DNA from 3 places in the Anaerocolumna sp. genome. Region 3 is predicted to be linked to each of the others. Evidence: predicted binding sites of a transcription regulator. Region 3 holds the regulator's gene; each other region holds the start of a gene.

Region 1 (4,301 bases), on a different contig from region 3:
TAGGTAATCTGCTAATTCGAATGCGGATTCTCTGGCCGTTTTTCTTAATTCTTTTAATAGTTCAACAAACTCTTCATCTGGCATATTGGTAGCATTTCTAAAATCCATAACACCGGTGATGGAACAACCTGTTAGCCTGTCTTCCTCATTTACCAGATTCCACTCATGAAGTTCAAGTTCAATGCTGCCCATACGGTATCCAATATGAGCGGAATACTTTTGTGCTTTTAATAAGCCCTGTTTATCATAGGTTCCATCCGGGTTAACAAATCCCATTAGGTTTACTTCTGTTAAATTACATACTCCACGGTCTCTTAATAGAATTTCAAAGCAAGGATTTCCACCTTGTACATCCGGACGTCTTCTTTGCATTTCTTCAAAGTTTGCAAAGGCAGGTTCACCGGAGATTTTTAATTTGTTAAAATGTTGATGCAGTTCTTCCCTTGTTGGTTTTTTATTATAAATAACTGTATTATTGGAAAGTGAACGATTTAAAATCTGTTTGTTTTCAATCCAGTTACCGTTATCATCCTGATAATAGAGGTTGGTTTTTGCATTCAATACCTCTTCCTCATCATGGTCACAAAGAATGATTTCTGCACTTCGTCTAACACCGCCGGATACAACATTTTCAGCAATAATGGTTGCTATATCCAGACAATCGATAGGTTTAATAGCCTGCCATTGCTGCTGATTTGCCTTTCTCTTTTCTTTAAATAAACGATCTATCTTAATAAACATCTGCTTGATATTATTGTGACCGGATGCATATCCGCCAAATGTTTTCAATCTTTCTCCTTCAGGTCTTACGTTATTATAATTAATAAAAATGTATTCAACCCCAACATATTGTTTTGAGGATAATATGTCAAAGAACATGTCAATGGCGCTGGACCATCCAAACTTGCTGTCACCAATTTCAAGTTCAATGGCATTGTTGTTGATTAATTTTAATTCTGTATATTCTTTACGTTGTTTTACCGGCACTGCATCGTAGGACTTATGGATAATTTCAATTTTACTGTTTATCTTAGGTAGTTTTGTTACATATTTTCTTTGAACAGATAAGCCAACGCCGGTTCCAAGCATCAATACAAAAAATATCTCCGAGAATTTCTTTAAGCTGTCTATTGTAACAAAGCTGCAGTTAAAGTTACTTAATGGATACAAATAGGATGCTCTGCTTCCTGCTACCCAGAGAGACCTTCCGGATGGGAATAGCTTCAAATGATACATTAAATCATAGATTTCTTCTGCTTCTCTTGTCAGACTATGCATTAACATTTCCGTTACATAGATACCTTGTCTTCTCATAGCATCCAATTGTAATCCCACGTTGAATTCTACAACCCTGTAACAAGTTTCCCACCAATATTCTCTCCGTCTTTCTTCCGGTATGGGTCTGCTATATGTACGGTAATACACAAACTTTCCAAGTTCTGTTGGGAATGGATCTGGTTTATGCTTGTATTTTGCAATAAATTCACTGGATAAGAATTTACCACTCTCTTTATTTTCACGACTTCTAAATAGTTTACGCTGAGCCTTGTATTCCGCATAAGAATCAGCAACCTCATCCATATTTTCTAAAAATAATTCTTTCACCACTTGCCGTTCAACATCTTCTACACGCATGCCATTTACATGGTTTTCTTCAATTTTGGCTGCAATTTTCTCTGCAATTTCTTTATCCTCAAGGCCCACAGAAATCATTGCTTTCATTATTGCATTAGCAATTCTGCTCCTATCAAAGGTTGTCTTCTTTCCATTCCTTTTGATGATTTCTTTCTTCATCCATTTACCCCTCGCCTTTCTCTTTTAAATTATTAGATAATCCTATTGCTTAAAAGGATTTTAATCATTCACAATATTGGGTGTGTTACGCTGAGGGTTTGCAAGCAGGCTTGTATTTCCTCATTACGTTTGTATTATATCATATTTTTAGAAAATGTCCACTACATATAGTTATTATTTTTTTACATTCACAATATATTGTACTTGCAACTATATACAAATATGTTTTCTATATCAATAATTTTCAAAACATGTTATAATATATTATGAGAAAATTCATGCCAAAATATTGATTCTTTTCCATTATTAATAAAGAATATTTTAGCTGTATAAGCATATAACATATGCATGAAATCTCATTCTATAATAAAAATGATAAGAATTCAGGAGGTGCAGTGACATGAATAATTTTACATTTTATAGCCCAACTTATTTTGTGTTTGGCAAAGGGCAGGAAGAAAGTGCCGGCCATTATGTGAAACGCTTTGGTGGTACTAAAGTACTGCTTCATTATGGCAGCGGGTCAGTAATCCGCTCAGGATTATTAGACAGGGTAAAAAAATCTTTGAATGAAGAAGGCCTTTCCTATCTTGAATTAGGAGGTGTAAAACCAAATCCAAGAAGCGGCCTGGTATATGAAGGAATTGAACTTTGTAAGAAAAATGATGTTGACTTTATACTTGCTATCGGCGGAGGAAGTGTCATTGATTCTGCAAAGGCTATTGCTGCTGGAGCAAAATACGAGGGTGACTTCTGGGACTTCTATGTTGATACCCCCATTAAAGATGCCTTAAAAGTTGGAACTATACTTACTATTGCTGCTGCCGGCAGTGAGGGTTCCGGAGATTCAGTTATTACCAAAGAAGAAGGTATGCTAAAAAGAGGTGCCAGCAGTGAATGTTTTCGTCCTGCTTTCTCTATTCTTAATCCGGAATTAACACAAACTCTACCAGCATATCAAACTGCATGCGGAGCGGCGGATATAATGGCACATGTATTTGAACGATATTTCACCAATACACAGGATGTTGAGGTAACGGACCGTTTATGCGAAGCTATCCTGTTAACTATGATAAAAGAAGTTCCAAAAGCAATAAAAAATCCCAATGATTACGAGGCAAGAGCTAACATTATGTGGGCAGGAATGGTTGCTCATAATAATATCGTAGGGGTAGGCCGCGAACAGGATTGGGCAAGTCATAGTATTGAACACGAACTATCTGCATTATATGACTGCGCTCACGGTGCTGGATTAGCAGTAATCTTTCCTGCCTGGATGAAGTTTGTAATGCACCATGACATTAACCGTTTTGCTCAGGTAGCTGTGAGAGTATGGGATTGTAATATGGATTATGCCCATCCTAAAGTAACTGCTGCAGAAGGTATAGAACGCTTTAAGAATTTCCTGTCAGCTATAGGATTGCCGGTTAATTTTGAAGAACTGGAAGCTGATGCAAAAGATATTCCGGCCTTAGTTGATAAACTGGGACTTGGGGAAACTGAAACTTTAGGCAACTTTGTAAAGCTTACCAGCAAGGATGCGGAAGAAATTTACCGTATAGCAGCTGAGTAAAGTAATATTAATTAAGGGGCTGCTGCCTAAAATGCCAATATCCACAGGCAGTGGAAACAACTAAATAAACTGTTATTTCCACTGCCTACGGGTATAAGACATTCATCTGTCAACGCTTCTTAATTGGTTTCTAAACATTTCTCCGGATCAAGTTTTATGAGTTTCCAACTGCCAGATTTGTCTTTTATATATTGGGCTATCTCTATATCAGTGTCATTTGTTAACTGATAGAATTCTATCAGATATTCATTTCCATCTGTCCCCTTGAAACAAATCCTTTTTACATAACCGTCTTGTTTGGTTGGAAGTCTATCCTTTACTAATTTACACCAACCGCCGTATTTTATATCAATAACTGCTTCTGCAGCATAGGACCAGCCATGATATGGTGCACAAAGATAATTTTCTCTGTAGAATTCTATATTTGATATTTTATAATTACTTTTTTCTTTTACAATATCAATAAAACCATAGTAATAAGCAAAATAAGCTGCATTTTTCTCAGAACCTTCAATAGTCTCAATCTCTACAAAATATCGGATTATATCATTGGGATTATCCACTACTGGCACCTGCCTGTATTTAATCAAATTGATATGTAAGATATTCAAAAAGGTTTTTAAATATTCTTTATAGGACATATTTTCTTTATAAGAAGATGCCAAAAATTGATATGCTACAGGATAGGGTATTGTTTGGTACCCTAAGGTGCCGCAACCTGCATACTTTCCCTCCTGAACATTGGCTGCCTCCCGCATAATACTAAAATAATTGATGATAGTGTCCTCCGGTGACTTTATTAGATGTTCCTGTAAAATTATTTCAGATTCCTCCTTCTGGAAGTAAGGATCAAAAAAACTCATATTATAATTTCTATCATTAAGTACAGGTAAATTAGAAGGCCTAAAATATTTTTCCACATCTGTATACTGTC
Region 2 (4,301 bases), on a different contig from region 3:
TTTGCTGGGGAACCCATCACGGGGGACAACGCTGGAAAGATTATTTATCCGAAGAAGGGGAAGGGGATTATGTGGAGATACAGGGAGGATTTGCTCCTACCCAGTTACACGGAATGATTTTAGAAGGGGACTCCAGCTTAGAATTTGTCCAGTGCTTTGGCGGCATAAATAAAGAAACAACACCTTATTATGATAATGATTGGACCATGGCAAAGAATCGATTAAAAATGGATGTTGATGCCTTTATTTCAGAGGAATATGTTACGGGCTTATTGAAAGAATTAGGCAAATATGCGGATAAGAAACCGGAAAATATTATTAATTATGGCAGTGGATATGGTGCATTGGAGGCACATAGGCGTAAGATACAATCGGAAAAACCGATACCGATGGGAATTTACTTTCCCCACACCAGTATAACAAGGGAGCAAAGAGAATGGCTGCATTTATTAGAGCAGGGATATCTGCCTGATATGGATGCATTCGAAATTCCTTCTTCTTACATGATACAAAAGCCTTGGGAGGAGTTACTCCATAAGAGTCTTACTATGTCAAAGGGACAGAATTGGCTGACTTACTTGCATCTTAGTATCATTCATATGGAAAAGGGAGAGCACGATATAGCAAGGAGCATGGCTGAAAAATCAATTAAAAAATCACCCAATGCTCTGGCATATAGGAATTTGGCACTTCTGGAAAAATATCGCGAAAATGTGAAGGGTGTAATGGAGTCATATCAATTAGCCCTCCATCAAATGTCAAATCATAATAATCCTTCCATAATAACAGAATACCTCCAATTCTTATTATCTGAAAACAAAGCAGAAGAACTTTGGGAATGTTATCAAGACCTGCCAAAGCATCTCCAAGACGAAGAGCGTATCTTCCTATGTGCTGTCAAAGCTGCTTTAATCCTGGATAAACTTGACTTTATACCAAAGGCATTTAAAAGAGAGTATGCTTATATTCGGGAAAATGAAACGAAATTATCAGAGATATGGCTGGAGTATTATAAAAAGTTAGAAGAAATAGGTGGAAATCAATTAAATTTGACGATGGACGAAGTAGAAAAATTGCATCCAATTCCCAGAGAAATCGATTTTAGAACATTATAGGATGCTAAAGAGCCAGATTAGAGGTTAGAAGAGGCTGTTGCAAAATGAATGTATACCAGATATAGATTATGATATTAACCCAATCTTCTATATCTGGTATCTTTATTCCATTTTACAATAGCCTCTTTCTCAAAATGTTAAATTTTCCGCTAATAAACTTATTTACGACAATTGAAGGTCGTGTGTTAATACGTAAAATATAATTAACCAATATTTCTTATAAATTAAATGAATAGTTCATGTTATTCTAATATTTTATGAAATAGCCTTATGTGTAATAAAGATAAATGGAATTCGTCTGAATAATCTGATATTTTAAATGTAAATAGGAATTATGCACTAAAATTAACCACAATATATAGTGGTGAGAGAAAAATAATAAGCACATATTGTATTTAATAGTATTGACGAACTACTATATTTTTGATAGTATATTAATCAAAGGCTATAGATGGCTTTGGTGAATAATGGAATTAGGAAGGAGATTTAAAATGATTAATGTAGTAAAAAGAGATGGGGAAATTGCTGGGTTTAATCTGACTAAAATAGCAGAGGCAATTTCAAAAGCATTTGAGGCTACTGACAAGTTTTATACCGATGACATAATTAATCTACTTGCTTTAAGAGTTACAGCCGATTTTCAAAATAAAGTAGAAGATAATAAAATACATGTGGAAGATGTACAAGATAGCGTTGAGCACGTATTGGAGCAGACAGGCTATACTGATGTGGCAAAAGCGTATATCTTATACCGTAAGAACAGAGAAAAAATCCGTAACATGAAATCTACCATCCTTGATTATAAAGAAATTGTTGACAGCTATGTAAAAGAAGAAGACTGGAGAGTAAAAGAAAACTCTACCGTAACCTATTCTGTGGGGGGATTAATACTACATAATTCAGGTTCCATTACAGCAAATTACTGGTTGTCTGAAATATATGATGAAGAAATTGCAAATGCACATAGAAATGCAGATATTCATATTCATGATTTGTCCATGCTTACCGGTTACTGTGCAGGATGGTCATTGAAACAGTTGATTCAGGAAGGTCTTGGTGGAATACCAGGTAAGATTACATCATCACCTGCAAGCCATTTATCTACACTATGTAATCAGATGGTTAACTTTTTAGGAATTATGCAAAATGAATGGGCAGGTGCGCAGGCGTTTTCTTCTTTTGATACCTACTTAGCTCCTTTTGTAAAGGTTGATAATTTAACTTACCGTGAAGTAAAACAGTGTATTCAATCCTTTATTTATGGTGTAAATACTCCTAGCCGTTGGGGTACTCAGGCTCCTTTCTCTAATATTACCTTAGACTGGACGGTACCAAATGATTTGGCAGAACTTAATTGTATCGTTGGCGGCAAGGAAATGGATTTTAAATATAAAGATTGTAAAAAAGAAATGGACATGGTGAATAAAGCTTTTATTGAGATTATGATTGAAGGAGATGCCAACGGCAGAGGCTTCCAATATCCAATACCTACCTACTCCATTACAAGGGATTTTGATTGGTCCGATACGGAAAATAACCAATTATTATTTGAAATGACTTCAAAATATGGTACTCCATATTTCTCAAATTATATTAATAGTGATATGGAGCCAAGTGATGTGCGTTCCATGTGCTGCAGATTAAGATTAGACCTTAGAGAACTTCGTAAGAAAACCGGCGGTTTCTTTGGTTCCGGAGAAAGTACCGGTTCTGTTGGTGTTGTAACCATTAATATGCCAAGAATCGCTTACCTTGCAAAGGATGAAAAAGATTTCTTTAAGAGATTGGATAAAATGATGGATGTATCCGCTCGTTCTTTAAAGGTTAAGAGAAAAGTTATTACAAAACTATTGGAAGAAGGCTTATATCCTTATACTAGACGTTATCTGGGTACATTTGAAAATCATTTTTCCACCATCGGATTAGTTGGTTTGAACGAAGTGGGACTGAATGCAAATTGGTTGGGAAAAGATATGACTGATTCAGAAACCCAAGAGTTTTCTACAAAAGTATTAAATTATATGAGAGAACGTTTATCTGATTATCAGGAAGAATATGGTGATTTGTATAATTTGGAAGCAACTCCTGCGGAATCTACCAGCTATCGTTTGGCAAAACATGACAGAAAGAAATGGTCTGATATTAAAACTGCCGGAAAAGAAGGAGATACGCCTTATTATACCAACAGTTCTCATTTACCGGTTAATTATACGGCAGATGTATTTGAAGCCTTAGATATTCAGGATGAACTTCAGACTTTATATACCTCAGGAACTGTATTCCATGCATTTTTAGGTGAGAAGCTGCCGGATTGGAGGGCTGCAGCTAAACTGGTTAAAACGATTGCAGATAACTATAAGCTTCCTTACTACACATTGTCTCCTACTTATTCTATCTGCAAGAATCATGGATACTTAGTTGGTGAACATTTTACTTGTCCGGAATGTGGAGCAAAAGCAGAAGTTTACAGCCGTATTACCGGTTATTACCGTCCGGTTCAAAACTGGAATGAAGGAAAATCACAGGAATATAAGAATAGAAAAGTATACGATGCAGGGAATTCTAATTTGAATGTAAAAGATATTTTAGTTGCAGATGCTGCCAAGTATTCCATACAAGAAGAGCTGTGTGCTACTAATGAAGACGGGGCATATTTATTTACCACCAAAACCTGCCCTAACTGTAAATTGGCAAAGGAATTTTTAACGGGAATTCCATATACTGTAATTGATGCGGAAGAGAATCCGGAATTATCAAACACATACAATATTATGCAGGCTCCTACTCTTGTTGTCGTAAAAGATGGAGAAGTTAAAAAATATGCTAATGTGTCAAGTATTAAGAAGTTTGCATTGGAACAGCCTGTTGGAATAGAATCATAGTAAACTAGTTATATAAAAGGACGTTTGATTAATCAAGCGTCCTCATATATAGTGAATATGAAGTAATCAAAGAATTTGCCGGGTCTGCGATTACTCAGGTATGTAATTTTAGACTATGAGCTATCCCCCTTTGCCAATGGAGGATAGCTTATTTTTTACTTAAGAAGGCAGACTGTTCTAATATATTCAAAAACTAGAATGAAAGACTGGAATTAAATTTTCTATTCCAGTCATTAATTTTGCAATCGGTTTGACCATTAAAAAATCAAATGTTATAATAAAACGCAGTGAATAAAGTATATGA
Region 3 (4,301 bases):
TCAAAATAATCTTTTACTATCTTAAAACATACAGAGAAGACTAAGTTCTGATATGTATCGATTAGATATTCATAATAAACTTCACTACTGATTTCATCCGCCTCCTTCCTCTCATAATAAATAGAACGAATTTGTAATAAAAAAATCTTCAACTTTTTTAAAAATTTTTATTTTAATTTTTCTTTAGTTGAATTCAATAAATCTATTGCTATTTCAGACCATATGTTCTATCATTAAATAAATTGCCGATATAATGGAAGCAAATACAATTACGACAGCATTCAAAGTATATATTACCGCTAATTTTCAAAAAAGCAAATCTTTTATAAAAATTTGGAGAAGTTTAATGCATGAATCAATAGTAAAAGGAATCTTATCTGCCCATAATGGAATGAATGTATATCGTGGCTGCACTCATGGATGCATCTATTGTGATTCCAGAAGCAAATGTTATCAGATAAAACATGAATTCGAAGATATAGAAATCAAAGTAAATGCACCCGAATTATTAGAAGAAGCCCTTCGACGTAAAAGGAAGAAAGCTATGATTGGTACCGGAGCTATGACAGATCCTTATATTCATTTGGAAGAAACACAAAGGAACACCAGAAAATGTTTAGAACTGATAGAAACATACGGGTTTGGTCTTGCCATACAGACAAAATCAGCAAGAATCTTAAGGGACTTAGATTTATTAAGAAGAATAAACGAGAAATCTAAATGTGTAGTGCAAATGACTTTAACTACATATGATGAAGAACTTTGTAAAATAATTGAGCCAAATGTAAGCACTACAAAAGAAAGATATGAAGTTCTTAAGATTATGCAGGAAAACGGAATACCCACCATTGTCTGGTTAAGTCCCATACTGCCCTTTCTAAATGACACGGAGGAAAATATAAAAGGAATCTTAAACTATTGTATAGAAGCAAAAGTACACGGAATTATATGTTTTGGAATGGGGCTGACCTTAAGAGAAGGAAACCGGGAATATTTCTATAAAAAATTGGATGAACATTTCCCGGGGCTAAAAGAAAGGTATATAAAAACCTATGGAAACTCATACGAAATCTATAGTCCAAATAATACTAAATTAATGAATATATTGAAAGAAACCTGTTCCACTCATCATATACTCCAGGATGTAAATGCATGTTTTCAATACCTGCACCAATATGAAGAAAAGAATCTATATGAACAACTTACATTTCCTGGATTAGAGGATATTGATTGCCATTAAATATAAAAAACCTTTATTGGTTAAGTTATAAATCTCCTTGAATTCTACATTTTATATAGGTAGATTTTATACTCCAAAAAGTTTTTCTTAACCAATAAAGGTTATAATTATTCTATAATGTTGTTTCATTATCCAAAATCTTCTTTAATTCATGCATAAAGGTATTCACATCTTTAAATTCACGATAAACCGATGCAAATCTAACATAAGCAACCGGATCCAGTTCCTTTAATTTATCCATAACGATTTCACCGATAATAGAACTATGTACTTCTTTTTCTTCCCGGTTAAAAATTGCAGTTTCAATTTCATCCACTAATTGATTGATTTGATCTACGGAAATTGGTCTCTTATGACAGGAACGAAACACACCTGCTTCAATTTTTGTACGATCATAGGGCTCACGGTTGTTGTCCTTCTTTATGACTACCAGTGGAATAGCTTCAACTTTCTCATAAGTTGTGAATCTTTTGTGACATTCATCACATAGACGTCTTCTTCTGATTGAATTATTATCATCAGAGGGTCTTGAATCTATAACTCTGGTATTCTCTTTCCCACAAAATGGGCATTTCATAATGTTTCCTCCTTAAGTGTGCGACAATTAATGTTCTAATTTAGATTATATGTAAAATAGCTTCAAAGTCAAGAAATATCACATATAATAGAAGAAGAATCATATATTAGTTAATAAACATAAATATTCAATACATTTAGTGGGGGTTTTGTCGTGAGAATGTGTGAATTAAGAGAAAAGGAAGTAATAAATTGTAGAGACGGTGAAAGACTGGGCTATGTTTGTGATATAGAATTTGACATAAATACCGGAATCATAACAAAACTAATCGTTCCCGGACCCTGTAAAATCTGGGGCATCTTAGGCCGTGAGCATGAATACTGCATAGCTTTTTGCAGTATTAAGCAAATTGGGCCTGATGTTATTCTGGTGGATATAGATATCAATGAGGCATTGGAGAAAATTATTTTTTGACCTTCAAGGGTATTCCCTTGAAGGTCTCATAATCCCTAGGGTAAAGCATCTTCATTCATTGACTTAAATAGTTCTTCATACTCTTTAATGCTGATTTTTCAAGCCTTGAGACTTGTGCCTGAGAAATACATATTTCTTTTGCAACTTCCATCTGGGTTTTACCTTCGTAAAACCGAAGTTCTATAATACTCTTTTCTCTTTCCGATAATTTAGATAGAGCTTCCTTTAGAGAAATTTCTTCTACCCAATTTTCTTCCCTGTTTTTCTTATCGCTGACCTGATCCATAATATACAAGGTATCGCCACCTTCAGAATAAACAGGTTCATATAAAGATACCGGACTTTGAATGGCGTCCAATGCAAAAACGATGTCTTCCTTACTAATACCAATTTCATTTGCAATGTCAGTAACTGTAGGTTCTTTATCATTCCTTTTGGTTAATGCCTCTTTTGCATATATGGCTTTATAAGCGGTATCTCGAAGAGAACGACTGACACGTATGCTGTTATTATCTCGTAAGTAACGCCGTATTTCTCCAATAATCATAGGAACTGCATAAGTAGAGAATTTTACATTTTGGGATATATCAAAATTATCAATTGCTTTCATCAGTCCGATACAGCCTATTTGAAATAAATCATCTACATTTTCATTACTATTAGAGAAACGTTGAATAATGCTTAAAACTAGTCGAAGATTACCTTTGATATACAATTCCCTTGCTTCTTTGTCCCCCTTCAATATTCGCTGAAATAACTCTTCCTTCTCAGCATTATTTAGTAATGGTAATTTCGAAGTATTTACTCCACAGATTTCTACCTTATAAAGAGCCATATGAAAACCTCCCAAATCATTAATTACTTAGTTTAATGATTCACTTTTTCATGTCTCTTTATACGGTTGAAAAGGATGTAATAATTTCCTTTTATGGAAGTCTTTATACTTCATTCTTTAAATGGATCTATTATTCCAATCTTAACATTTCTTTCTTAAGGCGCTTAATGATCTTTTTTTCCAACCTGGATATATAAGATTGTGATATTCCAAGTAGATCCGCAACTTCTTTTTGGGTACGTTCATTACCATCTTCCGTATTTAGTCCAAAACGTAATTGAACGATAATTCTTTCCCGTTCACTTAATTTTGCCAACGCTTTTCCTAAAAGTTTTCGATCTACTTCTTCTTCAATGCCTTTATAAATAACATCCTCTTCTGTTCCCAGAATATCCGACAAAAGAAGTTCATTCCCATCCCAATCCACATTTAAAGGTTCATCAATAGAAACCTCTAATTTGGTTTTATTATTTCTTCTTAAATACATTAAGATTTCATTTTCAATACATCTTGATGCATAAGTTGCTAATTTAATATTTTTATCCGGATTATATGTATTGATTGCCTTTATCAGTCCGATGGTACCTATGGAAATTAAATCTTCCACTCCAACGCCGGTATTATCAAACTTCTTAGCAATATATACCACAAGCCTAAGATTATGTTCTACAAGTATAGATTTCGCTTCTGTATCATATTCAGTCCCCAATTTAGCAATTTCTTCAGCTTCTCTAATTGCATCTAAAGGTGCTGGAAGCACCTCTGCTCCACCAATATAGTGTATTTCCCCACGTCCATTAAATAGTATACTCCGAAAGTCAGGAATTACGCGGAATTGAATTTTGTTTGGTATGGTTATTTTCAACAGCATTTTTGACTTTTCCTCCCTATACATAAACTCCACTTGATTCGCTTTTTACCATCTCATTGAATTCCAGTTACATTTAGATTCACATAATATCCTTATGCAAAATCAGTTGATATTCGTTCTGTTTCGATAATCTGTCAGCGCAAACAGCTGTTAAAACCTTCTCGTTACAAATCTGTTCATCTTCCTCCCAAAGTATTACCTTATCCAGTATAAAAGCAGGTAAAATCCCATTTTTTCTGCCTACAGAATGATAAGGTATCATCATAATATTCAGTCGTTCCTCGCTGCTGTCTTTCATAAGGTCCTCAGACAATTCCGTCCGGCCAATAGAACTGCTATTACCATCTAAATTATCCAACCATGT

The links. The regulator NrdR, encoded in region 3, represses ribonucleotide reductase genes. The targets are predictions, from matches to a motif close to CACAANATNTTGTG.
Region 1: a site for NrdR is predicted at 1,984-1,997, ahead of nrdJ (ribonucleoside-triphosphate reductase, adenosylcobalamin-dependent). Genes of this name have one in related genera too.
Region 2: a site for NrdR is predicted at 1,466-1,479, ahead of RT261_RS18800 (ribonucleoside triphosphate reductase). Genes of this name have one in related genera too.

Annotation. Positions count from the first base shown of each region.
Region 1 is NZ_DAMAUC010000006.1:84,016-88,316, reverse strand. Features, by position in the region: gene nrdJ (ribonucleoside-triphosphate reductase, adenosylcobalamin-dependent) at 1-1,794, opposite strand, end outside; gene RT261_RS06975 (iron-containing alcohol dehydrogenase) at 2,195-3,367, shown strand; gene RT261_RS06970 (hypothetical protein) at 3,487-4,301, opposite strand, start outside.
Region 2 is NZ_DAMAUC010000033.1:5,338-9,638, reverse strand. Features, by position in the region: gene RT261_RS18805 (DUF5107 domain-containing protein) at 1-1,115, shown strand, start outside; gene RT261_RS18800 (ribonucleoside triphosphate reductase) at 1,607-3,997, shown strand.
Region 3 is NZ_DAMAUC010000011.1:104,234-108,534, forward strand. Features, by position in the region: gene RT261_RS10770 (RNA polymerase sigma factor) at 1-152, opposite strand, end outside; gene RT261_RS10775 (SPL family radical SAM protein) at 347-1,240, shown strand; gene nrdR (transcriptional regulator NrdR) at 1,353-1,817, opposite strand; gene RT261_RS10785 (YlmC/YmxH family sporulation protein) at 1,971-2,231, shown strand; gene sigG (RNA polymerase sporulation sigma factor SigG) at 2,287-3,066, opposite strand; gene sigE (RNA polymerase sporulation sigma factor SigE) at 3,197-3,937, opposite strand; gene RT261_RS10800 (sigma-E processing peptidase SpoIIGA) at 4,017-4,301, opposite strand, start outside.